4 regions of the Spongiibacter sp. IMCC21906 genome follow, and region 2 is predicted to be linked to each of the others. Evidence: predicted binding sites of a transcription regulator. Region 2 holds the regulator's gene; each other region holds the start of a gene.
What was found. Region 2 encodes sigma-54, which starts transcription at its own class of promoters, with help from an activator protein. Its sites were predicted from a motif close to TGGCACANNNNTTGCNNT; they were not measured.
Positions count from the first base shown of each region.

Region 1: a site for sigma-54 is predicted at 1,467-1,484, ahead of IMCC21906_RS15855 (NarK family nitrate/nitrite MFS transporter). Genes of this name have one in related genera too.
Region 3: a site for sigma-54 is predicted at 2,366-2,383, ahead of flgA (flagellar basal body P-ring formation chaperone FlgA). Genes of this name have one in related genera too.
Region 4: a site for sigma-54 is predicted at 2,348-2,365, ahead of doeB2 (N(2)-acetyl-L-2,4-diaminobutanoate deacetylase DoeB2). Genes of this name have one in related genera too.

Region 1 is NZ_CP011477.1:3,422,759-3,426,585, reverse strand. It holds gene nirB (nitrite reductase large subunit NirB) at 1-1,104, opposite strand, end outside; gene IMCC21906_RS15855 (NarK family nitrate/nitrite MFS transporter) at 1,524-2,996, shown strand; gene IMCC21906_RS15850 (bifunctional protein-serine/threonine kinase/phosphatase) at 3,025-3,827, shown strand, end outside.
Region 2 is NZ_CP011477.1:1,267,814-1,271,640, reverse strand. It holds gene lptC (LPS export ABC transporter periplasmic protein LptC) at 1-234, shown strand, start outside; gene lptA (lipopolysaccharide transport periplasmic protein LptA) at 221-862, shown strand; gene lptB (LPS export ABC transporter ATP-binding protein) at 862-1,587, shown strand; gene IMCC21906_RS05795 (RNA polymerase factor sigma-54) at 1,755-3,263, shown strand; gene hpf (ribosome hibernation-promoting factor, HPF/YfiA family) at 3,342-3,629, shown strand; gene IMCC21906_RS05785 (PTS sugar transporter subunit IIA) at 3,663-3,827, shown strand, end outside.
Region 3 is NZ_CP011477.1:1,869,748-1,873,574, forward strand. It holds gene IMCC21906_RS08580 (spermidine synthase) at 1-724, shown strand, start outside; gene flgN (flagellar export chaperone FlgN) at 816-1,223, opposite strand; gene flgM (flagellar biosynthesis anti-sigma factor FlgM) at 1,225-1,521, opposite strand; gene flgA (flagellar basal body P-ring formation chaperone FlgA) at 1,606-2,310, opposite strand; gene flgB (flagellar basal body rod protein FlgB) at 2,635-3,057, shown strand; gene flgC (flagellar basal body rod protein FlgC) at 3,061-3,462, shown strand; gene IMCC21906_RS08610 (flagellar hook assembly protein FlgD) at 3,473-3,827, shown strand, end outside.
Region 4 is NZ_CP011477.1:3,464,303-3,468,129, reverse strand. It holds gene IMCC21906_RS17170 (aminotransferase class III-fold pyridoxal phosphate-dependent enzyme) at 1-506, opposite strand, end outside; gene IMCC21906_RS17165 (aminotransferase class III-fold pyridoxal phosphate-dependent enzyme) at 461-940, opposite strand; gene doeB2 (N(2)-acetyl-L-2,4-diaminobutanoate deacetylase DoeB2) at 1,032-2,198, opposite strand; gene ggpS (glucosylglycerol-phosphate synthase) at 2,896-3,827, shown strand, end outside.

The DNA of each region.
Region 1 (3,827 bases), 1.3 Mb from region 2:
CTCGCCGTTTTCGCTCACCACGATTTTTTTGTAAACCTCGGCTTGTTCATCAATGAAGGTATAGCTCTTTGCGCCGGGGCTATTGGCATGGGCGTCGCCAATGGAGGCAACATCTACCCCCATTAATTTAAGCTTGGTGCTCATGTCGGCGCCGGTAAAGGTGTTGCCATTTATACCGCCCAATACATGGTCGGCCGCGGTTCTGGCCATATCCCAACCCGGTGCGATTAAGCCGTAGATGCGACCACTCCACAGGGCGCATTCACCAATGGCGTAAATGTCTGGGTCAGAGGTTTGGCAGTTGTCGTTGATCACAATACCGCCGCGCTCACCAATTTCCAGCTCACTTTGGCGGGCAAGGGCATCTTGGGGGCGAATGCCAGCGGAGAAGACCAATACGTCGGTTTCCAGTTCGCTGCCATCGGCAAAAGACATTTTATGAAAGCAGCTGTCGCCATCAGTAATGTTTTGGGTGTTCTTTTGGGTGTGGACGGAAACACCGAGGTCTTCAATCTTTTTGCGAAGCAGGGCGCCGCCGCCGTCATCGACCTGAACCGCCATCAGTCGGGGGGCAAACTCGACAACGTGGGTTTTTAGTCCCAAATCCTTAATCGCTTTGGCAGCTTCTAATCCCAATAGCCCGCCGCCTACCACGGTGCCAACTTTGGCATTGCTGGCGGCGGCGGTAATGGCTTCTAAGTCTTCAATGGTGCGGTAAACAAAGCAATTATCTCGGTCGTGGCCAGGTACCGGTGGCACGAAGGGGAACGACCCTGTGGACAGTACTAGGGTATCGTAGCTGTACTCCTCGCCTTTGTCGGTGCTGACAATTTTTTTGTTCCGATTGATAGCGACGGCTTTTTCGCTGTTTTTTACCGCAATACTGTTGGTTTCATAAAAACCTTCTTTCACCATATTAAGGGACTCGGCTTTGCGAGTTTCAAACCATGCGGTGAGGTGAACGCGGTCATATGCTGGCCGGGGCTCTTCACCAATGACGGTGATGGTGAACTCTGAGGCCTGGCCGCTTTCAACCAAAGATTCAAGAAATTGGTGGCCGACAGGGCCGTTGCCAATAACCAGTAGGCGTTTTGGGTTGCTCATGGTGATGATCCTTTACTTCTGTGCGGGGCCTTACCTTTTACGTCGGTGTGACCGCAGTGTTCATGCTTGTCTGTATCCGTTGCAGGGTAATTAGCAATAGCTGTGCCATTATCTTTATGTTTTCGTAAGGTGTTGATAAATAATAATAAAATTATTTTTTGCGTTTTTTTGGGGCGTTTTTGGTGTGGAAATCAGCCGGTGCGCTGCAAAGTGTTGGGGCGGAATGTTCGATATTGGTGCTTTGCGGTTATTGTTCTGGAATTGTCGGTCGCACCAAGTTGGGTCGTTTTTGCGGTTGATATATAAATTTATTCTTTTAATTCAATGGCTTAATTATTTTTTGGATGGCTTCTTGCTGCGGCTGGCATAGCCCTTGCTGTGCTAGTCGCCATTGCTATTGCCGATGACTGGAGTTTGAGATGTCTTCCTCACATCTAAACCTGCTGGACCTTAAGCAGGACAAAATACGTTTGCTGCATTTAAGCTGGTTTGCGTTTTTTCTAACCTTTGTTGTGTGGTTTAACCATGCGCCGCTGCTGGTTTCTATCAAAGAAGCTTTTGATCTGAGTAGTCAGCAAGTTAAAGCGTTGATGATTCTTAATGTGGCGTTGACCATCCCTGCGCGAGTAGTCGTTGGTATGCTGGTGGACCGCTTTGGTCCCCGCATTGTTTTTAGTTCGCTGTTGATTGTCGGTGGGGCAATTTGTTGCGCTTTTGCTTTTGCCGATAACTACGAGCAAATTGCTTTACTGCGTTTTTGTATGGGCTTTATTGGCGCGGGCTTTGTTATTGGCATTCGCTTGGTAGGAGAGTGGTTTCCGGCTCGCCAGGTGGGTTTGGCTGAAGGTGTATATGGCGGTTGGGGGAATTTTGGTTCGGCGGCGGCAGCCATGTCGCTGCCAACCCTGGCCATTATGTATGGTGGCCCCGATGGCTGGCGTTATGCTACCGCGACAACCGGTGTTATTGCGGCGGCTTATGGCGTGTTCTTTTATTTACGAGCGCGTAATACCCCAAAGGGCGCAACTTACTTTAAGCCTAAAAAGTCGGGTGGCTTGGTGGTGAGTAATCGTCGGGACTTGGTGTTTTATATTGCGATGTGCGTGCCAATGTATTTGGCGCTGGCTGTGCTGACGTGGAAGTTGTCTCCCACTAATTTAGGCTTGCTAACAGATTGGGCCGCAACGGCAATTTACGGCGTGCTTGCGGTGTTGTTTGTCGTGCAGATCAGCCAAATTTTGCGGGTAAACAGTGATGCCATTAAGGGTATCCCCATCCCAGAAATGCAGCGTTATAAGTTTAAGCAAGTGGCCATTTTGAATGTCGCCTATTTCGTTACCTTTGGTTCTGAGCTGGCGGTGGTGTCGATGTTGCCATTGTTCTTTATGGAAACGTTTGAGCTGACTGCGGTGACGGCGGGGTTGTTGGCGTCGGGTTTTGCGTTTATGAATTTAGTGGCCCGTCCCAGTGGCGGTTATCTGTCGGATAAAGTGGGCCGCCGTAAGTCGCTGTCAGTATTGGTAGCCGGTTTGGCGGTGGGGTATATCGTACTGAGCCAAATTAATCCCGCGTGGCCAATTGCCTTGGCAGTGATTGCGACAATGTGTTGCTCTTTCTTTGTGCAGGCAGGTGAGGGTGCGGTGTTTGCCATTGTGCCTTTGGTAAAGCGTAGTATGACTGGGCAGATCGCTGGGATGACCGGTGCCTATGGTAATGTGGGTGCGGTGATTTTTCTGACGGTGTTGTCTTTTGTCGATGCTTCGTCCTTCTTTATGGTAATTTCAGCTTGCGCGGCAGTGGTGTTCTTTGCGGTGCAGTTTTTAGAAGAGCCCAAAGGTCATGTCGCTGAACTGAATGACGATGGCAGTGTGGCCTTGGTGGAAGTGGGTTAAATGATGGCATTGGGTCAGAGCGTCGCGCATGCATTTTGAGACAGGTTTGCGCTGCAGTGCAGCGCAGCTGAGCTCGGCCGGGTGTAAATCGATTAATGAAGATAGTCTTGGTATTTTAATTCCAACCGGCAGCGCGCTGATTACCAAAGGCGCGGTGGCGGTGATTGCAGATGGGGTGTCTGCCGCTGAGGCGGGAAAAGAGGCGGCGGAAACCTGCGTTAAAGGGTTTCTCCAGGATTATTTTTCTACCCCCGACTCGTGGTCTGTGAAACGGTCGGCGCAGCAGGTGATTACCGCGCTAAATCGCTGGCTATTCAGTCAGGGGCGGCACTACGCTCAGGCTGAAAAAGGCTATGTGTCCACACTCAGTATTGCGGTGATTAAATCCAGAACCGCCCATCTTTTTCATGTTGGTGACAGCCGGATTTATCGCTATCGATCTGGTGTGTTGGAGCAGTTGAGCCGGGACCATGCCCGACAAATTAACGAGAAGCACAGCTACTTAACCAGGGCGATGGGTCTCGATAGTAATTTGGATGTGGATTATCGGGCGGTGGATGTTGAGCCTGATGATCTTTTTTTACTGACCACCGATGGTGTGCATGGGTTTTTAAACTCGTCTGCGATAAGCGCGCTGCTCGCTCAGGCGGGGGATAACCTGGATGCCTGTTGTGGTCGTTTGCTTGAGTCTGCGCTGGCGGTGGGCAGTGACGATAATCTTAGCTGCCAGCTGTTGCGAGTGGATGGCTTGCCTGGAGAAAACGCCGACGAGGTGTATCGCCGACTTACCGCATTGCCGTTAGCCCCCGATTTAAAAGCGGGTGATCGCCT
Region 2 (3,827 bases):
GGTCAGCTTTTGAGCTTGGACAGAAATGTCTTAGTCCAAGAGTTGATTCGACAAGCGGAAATTAAAACTGACGTGCTAAAAATAGATTTGGAAAGCAGTGAAGTGAGCACCGACCAGCCCCTGACCCTGATTTTACCCAACGGTGAAACCAAGGCCACCGGCATGCATGCCTCCCTTAAAGAAGAACGTGTGGAGCTGATGAGCAACGTTCGGGGGCATTATGATCCCCGCTAAAACCAAAACATTCACAGACATGCTGAGCCACATTCAAAGAGGGCTCATCACCGCGATCCTCCTCAGTATTGCTGGCACAGCTTACTGCCTCCCAGATGACCGCAACCAGGCCATTAACCTCAGTTCAGACCGGGCCACCTACGAGAACAATCAAGGCATTTACAGCGGCAACGTAAAAATGTCTCAGGGCTCACTCAAAATCGAGGCTGACAAACTAGTAATAGTGGAATCTAATCGCAAAGTAGAAAAAGTCATCGCCCACGGCCGCCCCGCTAAATTTGAACAACAACCCCGAGAGGGCGAAGGGGTTGTCATTGCCAGCGCCAACACCGTCGAATACAAGCTTAATGATGAAGAAATTTTGTTGCAAAAAAACGCCAGCATCACCCATCAAGGCTCAAAAATCAGCGGGGATCGCGTCGTCTATAGCGGCAAAAAACAAACCGTCGTTGCCGATGGCGGCAGCGCGGCAGAAAATGGCCGGGTCAAGATGACACTGCAACCACAAAACCCCGACGACAACGCTAACGCCGCAAGCAAAACCGGCACAACCAAGAAAAACGAGACTTCGGCCAAAACAAACAAGCCAAGCACCCCGCCCTCTAACAGTAACAAAGCGACCCCCTAATGCCGGTATTAAAAGCAAGCAACCTCGCCAAAGCCTACAAGGGTCGCCAAATTATTCGCGATGTCTCATTGAGTATTCGCAGCGGTGAAATCGTTGGGCTGCTAGGCCCCAATGGCGCGGGAAAAACCACCTGCTTTTATATGATTGTCGGCATCGTTAACGCCGACCAGGGCCACATTACTCTCGATGATAAAAATCTCACAGCAATGTCAGTACATGGTCGAGCAAAACACGGCCTGGGCTACCTACCGCAAGAAGCCTCAATATTTCGCAAGCTTAGCGTGGCCGATAACATTTTGGCCATTCTTGAAACCCGCAAAGACCTAAACCGCAAACAGCGAAAAGAAAAATTAGAAGCCTTGCTACAAGAGTTTCACATTACCCATATCCGCGACTCAAAAGGGATGACCCTGTCTGGGGGCGAACGCCGCCGAGTGGAAATTGCCAGAGCCCTGGCCACCGACCCCAGCTTTATTCTGCTTGATGAGCCCTTTGCCGGGGTAGACCCTATTTCGGTGAATGATATTCAACAAATCATCCGCCATCTGCAGGCACGAGGTATCGGCGTATTGATTACCGACCACAATGTTCGGGAAACCCTACAAATTTGTGAAAAAGCCTATATTGTTGGTGAAGGCCGTATCGTCGCCGAAGGCGATGCTAACACGGTGCTAAACAGCGAGATCGTGCGGGAAATTTACCTAGGTGACAAATTTACACTTTAAGCGCCATTAAAATTTTGATTCGGCACAGGTATTGCAGGCTCGAATAGAGGCGACTACACTCAAGGTACGCAAATACAGAATCATTTCCTGAATTGCGAGGGTATACCACCCGTTGGTAGAGTAGAAAATACTCGCGTTACCTTTTCATGTTGTAGAAGCCACTGCCTATGAAACAATCGCTCCAGCTCAAGGTTGGCCAGCAGCTGACCATGACACCACAGCTGCAACAAGCGATCCGTTTACTTCAGCTTTCTACCCTCGATTTGCAGCAAGAAATCCAATCTGCACTGGACTCGAACCCCTTACTGGAAATCAGTGAGGACGAAGGAGTAGACACCGAATCTCAGCAACAAAACACACCCTCTAAGCCAGAAACTGATTCGGCCGAAAAAACCAACACAGAAGCAAAAGAACCTACAGCCACAGCAGATAACGATGCCGACGACAGCTGGGCCGAGCGCAGTGACATTCCCGAAGACCTCCCAGTCGACAGCCAGTGGGATGACGTTTATCAAAGCAGCGGCAGTGGTAGCAGTACTCCCAGCGCCATAGACGACAGCGATTACAACAACGACTACCGCCACGGCAGCTCAGACTCTCTGCAAGACCACCTGCGGTGGCAGCTCAATGTCAGTCGCTTGTCCGAAGTCGACCGCCTTATTGCCGACGCCCTGATTGATGCCATTGATGAAAAGGGTCGCTTGACCCTATCTATAGAAGACTTAGTTGAAAGCTTTAACAACGAAGAAGCCGAAATTGAAGAAGTACGAGCCGTGCTTCATCTCATTCAAAATTTTGATCCACCTGGCGTTGGCGGCCAAGACCTACAAGAATGCCTGCTCATTCAGTTAAGGCAGCTCCACCACGACACCCCGTGGCGCGAAGAAGCCATGCTGATAGTCGGCCAATACATGGCCCAACTTGGCAATCGAGACTACAATCAAATCATGCGCCGCTGCCGCATTAAAGAAGAGCAGCTAAAAGACATTCTCAAGCTTATCCAAAGCCTCAACCCCACCCCCGGCGACGCCGTGGGTGCCAGCGAAACCGAATACGTCGTGCCTGACGTTTTTGTCAGTAAAAAAGAAGGCCGCTGGCTAGTTGAGCTCAACCCTGATATTGCCCCCAAGATTCAAATCAACGCCCAGTACGCCTCTATGGCCCGGCAGAGCAGTAACAGCAGCGATAACAACTATATTCGTGATAATTTGCAGGAAGCACGCTGGTTTATCAAAAGCCTGCAGAGTCGCAATGAAACATTGATGAAAGTGGCCAGCAAGATTGTTGAATATCAGCGTGGCTTTCTAGAGTATGGTGAAGAGGCCATGAAGCCATTGGTACTTCATGATATTGCCGAGGCAGTGGGTATGCATGAGTCAACGATCTCTCGCGTCACTACCCAAAAATACATGCATACGCCTAGAGGCATTTACGAACTGAAATTTTTCTTCTCCAGCCATGTCTCCACTGATACCGGCGGAGAATGCTCCTCGACAGCGATCCGAGCATTGATTAAAAAGCTAATCGCCGCGGAAAACCCCCGCAAACCACTCAGCGATAGCAAAATCACCGAGCTGTTAGGAGAACAAGGCATACAGGTGGCACGCCGAACCATTGCAAAATACCGAGAATCGCTAGTCATCCCCCCCTCCAACGAGCGGAAACGACTAGTTTAGTGGCCGTGATCTTACATCACGACCGTCACTTACGCGCCGGGAGGCGCTGGTTACTTACAGCGATGAAGGAGCAACAATATGCAAATAACTGTTAGTGGTCATCACGTAGACGTCACTCCAGCTCTCCGCGACTATGTCAATAACAAGCTCTCAAAACTTCAGAGGCATTTTGACAACATAACCAATAGCGACGTCACACTCTCTGTAGAAAAACTGATTCAAAAAGCCGAAGCCACGGTACACGTTGCCGGCGCGGATCTTTTTGCCACCAGTGAATCACAAGACATGTATGCCGCGATCGATAGCCTCACCGACAAACTGGACCGGCAACTCATAAAACACAAGGAAAAGAACCTGGTCCGTTAGGACTGGCAACCCTCCTCTTATTTAGCGAATATCATGAACTTCGATTCTATACTCAGCCAAGGACGTACCCATTGTGGTACGTCCGTTAACAGCAAAAAACGCCTTCTTGAGCAAGTGGCTCAATTTATTAGCGAAGACGACTCGAATTATGATCAAGGTGAGTTATTTAATGACTTGCTCGCCCGTGAGCGCTTGGGC
Region 3 (3,827 bases), 600 kb from region 2:
ATTTGAAGAAATAGATAGCCAGTCCTCATCTTTAGGGGAGATATCGTTGCGCAAGCGGCGCATGCCAATACTTGGCGACAGAGATATTTATGAGGTAAAGCTGGGCGACGAGTTTTTAATGTCGAGCATGTTTGTCGAGGCGGAAGAGGCCTTGGCTACCTTGGGCCTGGCAGCAGTGCAGGGCGAGCATCTCAGTGTAGTGGTCGGTGGCTTAGGTTTGGGGTATACCGCTGTGGCGGCATTAAACGATCCGCGCATTAACGAATTGCTGGTGGTTGATGCCTTGGATGCGGTTATCGGTTGGCATAAAGATGAGTTAGTACCGCTGGGAAAAATACTTAACGCGGATGAGCGTAATCGCTATGTGCTTGGCAGTTTCTTTGATTTGGCCACGGCTCCGGATAGGGGCTTTGATCCTGACAGCAACGGCAAAAAAGTGGATGCCATTTTGTTGGATATTGACCATTCGCCCACAGAATTTTTAAACGCCGCCAATGCCTGTTTTTATAGCACTGATAACTTGGCTTTGATGGCACAGCAACTTAAACCCAATGGTGTGTTTGCGATGTGGTCACAAAACCTACCGGATGAGGGGTTTGAAGCCTTGCTGAAAACGGTGTTTGCCAAGGTTGATTCACATGTGGTGTCGTTTTATAACCCTTTCCAAAACTGTGAATCGACCAACTCGGTATACGTTTGTGTGAAAGGCGGGGCTGTCGGATAAAGAATTTGCAGAAGACAGGCAGGCCGTAGCAGCTGATTTGGCCAGCTTAAAAGCGCTGCTTGAGAACTGAGCGTTTATAGAAGGTCGCGCGTTAGGCTTTGGCTATCGCGTGGGTTGAGGCCGTGCTGTGGCTGTCGCCCCGGGCATTGTAGACGGGATTGTCGTCACCCATACCCAATACCTCTAGTGCGCGTTTGGTATAACGCAGTTGGGTATTAATAGAGGCGCCCGCTTGCTGGTTGAGTTTTTGGCAGCGTTGTAAGCAGCGTTCTATATCTTCAGGTAAACCTGGGTCTTCAAGGTTTTGTTCTGCCAAATACCGCTTCCGCCATAATGCCAGGTCGTTAATTTTCTGACTTAGCTCGGTTTTCTTTTCGGCAAACTCATGCAGTAGTTCATGGTCGGGAGCGTTGGCAACAAGTTCACCTTCGTCAATCAAGATCAGTTCCAGTGCGGCGCTGCATTCGGCAATGGACTGTAGGCAGTCTTGAAGCTTCATATTAACTTCCTGTCAACATTTCTAAATCGACAAAGGCTGCTGCCACGCGATTGGCATCCACCGTAAATTCGCCATTGCGAATAGCGTTTTTAATGGCGTCGACTTTTTGCCGATCAACACCGTCACTGGCATTAACTGCAGTTTGGGCGCTGGCCAACAATGGTGTATCCACTGTGGATTTGGTTGGGCTGTTTGTGACCTCAGTCGTAGCCTTGCTTGACGGGGATTTGTCCGTACTGCGGCTGCTGCCTAAGCTGTTAGTTTGGCCTTGCGAGGGCCCATCAACACGATAGATCATGATTTTTGTCCTTTAAGCGTATCGCTTTGCCTTTATTATCGACTCCGGGGCCGAAAACTTTAGGTTTTTTCTGCGTGTTTGTACCTATTGAATCAGCACACTGTGATCCGATTCTACAATGCCTTCTAACTGCTTTCCTGAGCTGAGATTCTTCACTCGAATACGGCCACCCAGCGCGCCATTTTGCAGAGCAATACCCGCCATGCTGACTTTGACACTCCCGGCCAAGCTACTGAGATGCACTTGCTGGCCTTTTTGAATAACGCTGTCGGCTTCTACCATATTTGGGGTAATAACCGCCCCTTGAGCGATGCTGTAACGGGCTCGATAACCGCCGGCACCTTCCAGTGAACGTAAATAGCCATAACCTAAGGTGGCAATATCCCGTTTGCTCCAGCTGATATCAGCGGCGCTGATAGGGCGTCCCGGTGCAATGGGGTGCCGGCTCACCATAACCTTGGCGTAGGCGGCGATATTAACCGGCACATAAATTTTCCAGGGTTTGCCGCTGCTACAGCGTACGCCCACGGTGGTTCTTTGTTTAATGCGACCGCCCGGTGGCAAAAAGGCTTCTAGTGGCCCCTGGCATTTTTCCAGGCGACTGCGTGGATCAAGTTTTTTAGTTGTGACGCTGGTTTCCATATCACGCCATGGGTGACGAGCGGCTATATACGCTTTCGCCGTCGCGACGATACGGGCAGTGCTTTCACGCTCTGCTTGTGCAGGCCCCGCGATGCTCGTTGCGATAGCTGCGGCGATTAACCATAAATAAATTTTCTTAAGCCTCATCGTTACTTACCAAGCTGCGCCAAAAAACCGTCACTGAATGCTCTCTATGGTAGAAGTAGCAATAGCTATGCCATAGCAAGAAATTTATTTTTTACAGATAAAAACGATACAAATTAGCTGCGACGAAGGATTGCCGCTCAAGCGGAAAAGGTCTGCCGTTTTTTTGGCACTACGAAGTGTGTTGTTGTTTAAGTTATTGAAAAATAACAACTAAAAAATATGGCACGGCCTTTGCCTCGCATTAGATAAAGCAAGACGCTGTGATAATAAATCGACCTTACAAGGTATATCGACAGCAACGGGTAAAACTTTAATGGTATTTCAATGGCAATAAATTTTGACAAAGCTCTAGGCATACACGAACAGGCTTTATATGTCAGGGAGCGGCGCAACGAGGTTTTGGCAAGCAATATTGCCAATGCAGAGACGCCGGGATACAAGGCCAGGGATATCGATTTTCGCGCTGTACTGGGACAGGCCGCGGCTACTCCGCCAGCTCAACTTTCTGTGCAGCAGACCCACGCTGGTCATCAGCAGCTCGGTCCGGTAGGTGGTTTGAATCCGAATATGGCAGACGAGCAATTGATGTACCGCATACCTAAACAGTCTTCACTTGATGGCAATACGGTGGAAGCGCATGTCGAGCAAGCCGAGTTTGCCGACAACGCCTTGCGCTACCAAAGCACCTTACAGTTTTTAGGAAGCCGTTTTAGCAGTTTGAAGTCCATTTTACAGGGAGGGCGTTAAGCCATGGCAAATCCTCTTGATGTTGCCGCTTCGGCAATGAGCGCGCAAATGCTGCGGCTGAATACCACCGCCAGTAACTTGGCGAATGCCGACAGTTTGAGCAGTAGCGAGGCTGAAGCCTACCGGGCTAAACAACCGGTTTTTTCAGCGGTAATGGACCAGCAACAAGCGATGACGGCCGTTGCGGTAAGCGGTGTAGTCGAAAGCGATGCCCCCATTCCAAAACGCTATGAACCCGGTAACCCGATGGCCGATGAGCAGGGCTACGTCTACGGTTCTAATGTGAACACGGTTGAAGAAATGGCCAATATGATTTCTGCTTCACGGGCCTATCAGAATAATGCAGATGTGTTTTCTACAACCAAAACATTAATGCTGCGCACGCTGCAGCTCGGTCAAAACTAGGAGCTGAGTGATGGAATTGCGAACGATTAGTGATTTACAGCAAGCCACGGCCACGCCGGCAAAAAAAGATGCCAGCTCGCTGGATCAGCAGGATTTTATGAAGCTGATGCTCCAGCAGCTAAAAAGTCAGGACCCTTTTAAACCTACCGATAACACCGAGTTTATCAGCCAGATGGCTCAGTTGACCTCAGTGAGTGGGATCAGCGAAATGAACGCCAATCTTGCGACACTAACCGAGTCTCTTTATTCCGCACAGTTGTTGGAGGCGTCTTCACTAATAGGCAAAGAAGTGCTGATCAACTCAGATCAAATTGCCTTGCCCACGTCTGGCAATGTCAGTGGTCAGTTATCGTTACCAGTCAGTA
Region 4 (3,827 bases), 1.3 Mb from region 2:
TCCATTAAGCTTTCGTCTTCAAAATAGCTCAGGGCTTCTGAGCCAGCGACAAAGGACAAACACTGACCTCTAAATGTCCCGGTGTGCTCGCCTGGTGACCAGTGTTTATCAATCTCTGGTTTGACGAGGTTCATGGCCATTGGCGTGCCCATGCCGCCGATGCCTTTGGCGAGGCAGATAATATCTGGGTCTAGCCCCATGCCGTCAAAGCTGAAGTAGGAGCCAGTGCGACCGCAACCGGCCTGAATATCATCAAAAATTACGAGCGAGCCAAACTCTTTAGCCAAGTCGCACAGATCCTTCAGCCACGCCTGGCTGGCAATATTGACGCCGCCTTCGGCCTGAATTGGTTCTACCAAAAATGCGGCCGGAGGCAACATGCCGCTGGAACTGTCGCTATACATGGCCCGTAGTTGAGTAATAGTGCTGTCTTCGCCAAAGGGGTAGTGTTTGACATGTTCTAATGGAATGCCTGCTGCCCCCGAAACGCTTGGTTTGCAGTACATGCCAGTGCACCTAGCGTCATGCCGTGAAAGCCTTTGGTAAAGGCGATGATTTCTCGGCGTCCTGTCGCGCGGCGAGCAATTTTTAATGCGGCTTCAACAGAGTTGGTGCCCGTGGGCCCCATAAACTGCATTTTGTGATCCATGCCGCGGGGGTCCATTATGGTTTTGACAAACCGTTCCATGAAATCCCGCTTAGCAGTGGTGTGCATGTCCAAACTGTGGGTAACGCCATTACCTTGAATATATTTAATAACGGCTTGGGTCATGCGCTCGTTGTTGTGGCCAAAGTTAAGTACCCCGGCACCGGCAAAAAAATCGATATATTCATTGCCGTTCTCGTCGGTTTGGCGGGCATTGAATGCCTTATCAAACACCACTGGATAGACTCGGCAATAACCCCGGATCTCGGATTCGCGCTGTTCAAAAATACTCATGTCTTTCCTCCTGCGGTTTTTAGAATTTTGTCGCTGGGGACAAAATAGACGCGTCGTGGTGCGTCAAGGTAACGATAGTTTTGATGCCCGATTAGTTGGGCGTAGGTAATGCCGCGCCGACTAAGCGGGCATAAAGTTCGGTAACAAGTGGTATCAGTTTGTCATTAAAGTCGTAGTGGGGACTGTGGCAAGGGTAGGCTTCTTCGTCTGCCTCGCCTGCGCCGATTAAGGCAAAGGCCCCAGGAATTTCTTGCAGGTAATAGCTGAAGTCTTCTGACGCCATAATCGGCGTGAGAATATCGTTTGCCATTGCCGCGCTACCAAAAGCGTCTTGCCAGCAGCTGCGAAGGCGTTGGGCTTGCTGGGCATGATTAATGGTGGCGTTGTAGCGAGGGATGATTTCTACCTCGCAATCAACCCCATAACTGGCCGCGGTTTGCTGGCTTATTTCACGAATAAGCTGATTTACTTCGTCCCGGGTTTTAATGTCGGGTACTCGAATACTGCCGCCGAGTTCTGCTTGTTGCGGAATAATCGTCGCCCCGCTTGGAGCATTAATGGATGTGACGCTGATTACGGCGGCCCGTTGGGGTGCTAGGCGCCGAGCGACAATTTGCTGTAGCGCAAGGGTGATTGCACTGGCGGCCAATACGGGGTCTTTGCATAATTCAGGTTGGCTGGCATGACCACCTTTGCCATTCAGTTTGATGCGAAAGGTGCCGTTACCACACATTACAATATCGTCTGGGCAAGCCAATTTGCCAAAGGGGATGGCGGGCCAGTTATGCCAGCCGAAAATTTCATCCACGCCCTCTAAGGCACCGTCGGCGATCATTTCCCGCGCGCCGTGGCCCCCTTCTTCGGCGGGCTGAAAGATTAAAGTGACTGGCCCCGTGAGTTGATCTTCACTGTGTTTAAGCCACTCTGCGGTTGCCAGCAACGTGGCGGTGTGACCGTCGTGGCCGCAGGCATGCATGCAACCCTGATGTTCGGAGCGCCATTCTTTGTCGGATTTTTCAGTGATGGGAAGTGCATCGATATCGCCTCGCAGGGCAATGTGCTTACCGCGCTTGTGTTTACCGAGCGATGCGACAGTGCCGGTTTTGGCGCAATCTCGCCAAGAGATATCCAGTGAGCTTAACGCTCTGCGGATTTCTGCAGCGGTACGGTTTTCCTGCCAGCCTAGTTCGGGATAGCGGTGGAGCTCCCGACGAAAGGTCTGGGCCGAGGTAATGATGTTATTCCAACGTTCGGACATGCTCCTCCCTATTATTCTCCAGTTCTGCACTGGCATGTACGATCAAAGCACGTTTTGCCAACGGTTTACCACCTTGGAGATCGCTCGCTTGTAATAGGCGATTCATGATCAGGTGTCGAACTTAGCAATTCAGCTCTAATACTAGACCCGAGGCAAGACTTGTTCCAACCAGCTTTTGGGCAGGGGCGTTTAGCTTTAAATGCCCACCTGCTGGTGGTGCTGGAGCCGTGATACTTAAGTGCTATAGCGTTGGTATGTGGAAAAGCCAGAAAGTTTCTTGTTTGTGTAGAAAGAGCGGGGACAGGCCTAAACGGGCGTGACGCTCTTTTTTGGTGCAGCAAGGGGTGCCGGGGAGAGTCTGAATATCACTGCGTTCCATGTCAGTTGAATAGACTTGCAGGAAAGCGCCGTGAGGCCTGCTTTTAGCTTTGCGCGGCATAAAATCTGCATGATCAGGTTTATTGCGTTTCACCGCCAAGCTGAAGTGCTAAACGGATTTTTGCTTGGTTAATCAAGGTCTTCGGATCAGCCTTTACTGGTTTCTTCCTTCATGCAGTGAGGATGTTTGTGCGCCGTCTCGCGGTGCTAGGAGTGGCTCGAACGAGTGAGTGCTCCCACCAACATAGGTCCGTGGACCATACGTCAGGCATCGGCCTGGGGAATGCCCCGGCGCTGTTGCAAATCACGGGAATTGACTATGTTGTTAGCAACCGATTTAGACGGCACGTTTTTGGGGGGGACTTCTGAAAATCGCCTTCGTTTATATCAGATTATCGCCGCTCACCCCGAAATTGAACTGGCATTTGTCACCGGTCGTGGACTGGAATCTGTATTGCCATTATTAGCCGACCCCACCATTCCTGAACCGGATTATATTATTTGTGATGTGGGCTGCACGGTAGTTGATGGTAGTACTCAGCAGCCGATACAACCTTTGCAGTCCGATATCGACAAGCTCTGGCCGGGTGAGCACGTTGTCGAAGCTGCCTTGGACGGTATTAACGGCCTGCAACGCCAAGATGTGCCGCAGGAGCGTCGTTGCTCCTATTTTTGTGAGCCTGAAGCGGTAGATGCGGTGCGAGCCCCCTTGGCCAAAGCTGTTGCCGCATTAGATTGCGATCTACTGTATTCCGCAAGTTGGTATTTAGATATTTTGCCTAAAGGCGTCAATAAGGGTTCGACCCTGACGGCATTGGTGGCGCATTTGAACATTCCCCATGAAGAGGTGTTGGTGGCGGGGGATACTCTGAATGATCTGTCTATGTATGAGCAGGGCTTTATCGGTGTTTGTGTAGGTGAGTCAGAGTCAGGTTTGCTGGAAGCGACCGAAAGCCGGGCGCGGGTTTTTCATGCCTCGCTGAGTGGCGCGGGGGGAATTTTGGAAGCTATCCGCCATTTCGGCTTTTTAGGCACGGCCGGTTTGGATGCCGAGGCCCGAGACATTCTGGAGCCCGGCAAGGCGGACTTGGTGATGGTGTATCACCGCCTGCCCTACGAAGAAGTGGTAGAAGATGGTGTCATGATTCGGCGCAGGCCTGCCTCGCCCAATGGCATTATTCCTACCTTATTGAGTTTCTTTGCCGACGGCAAAGCGGGCTCGTGGGTGGCGTGGTCGGTGCATGACAATAA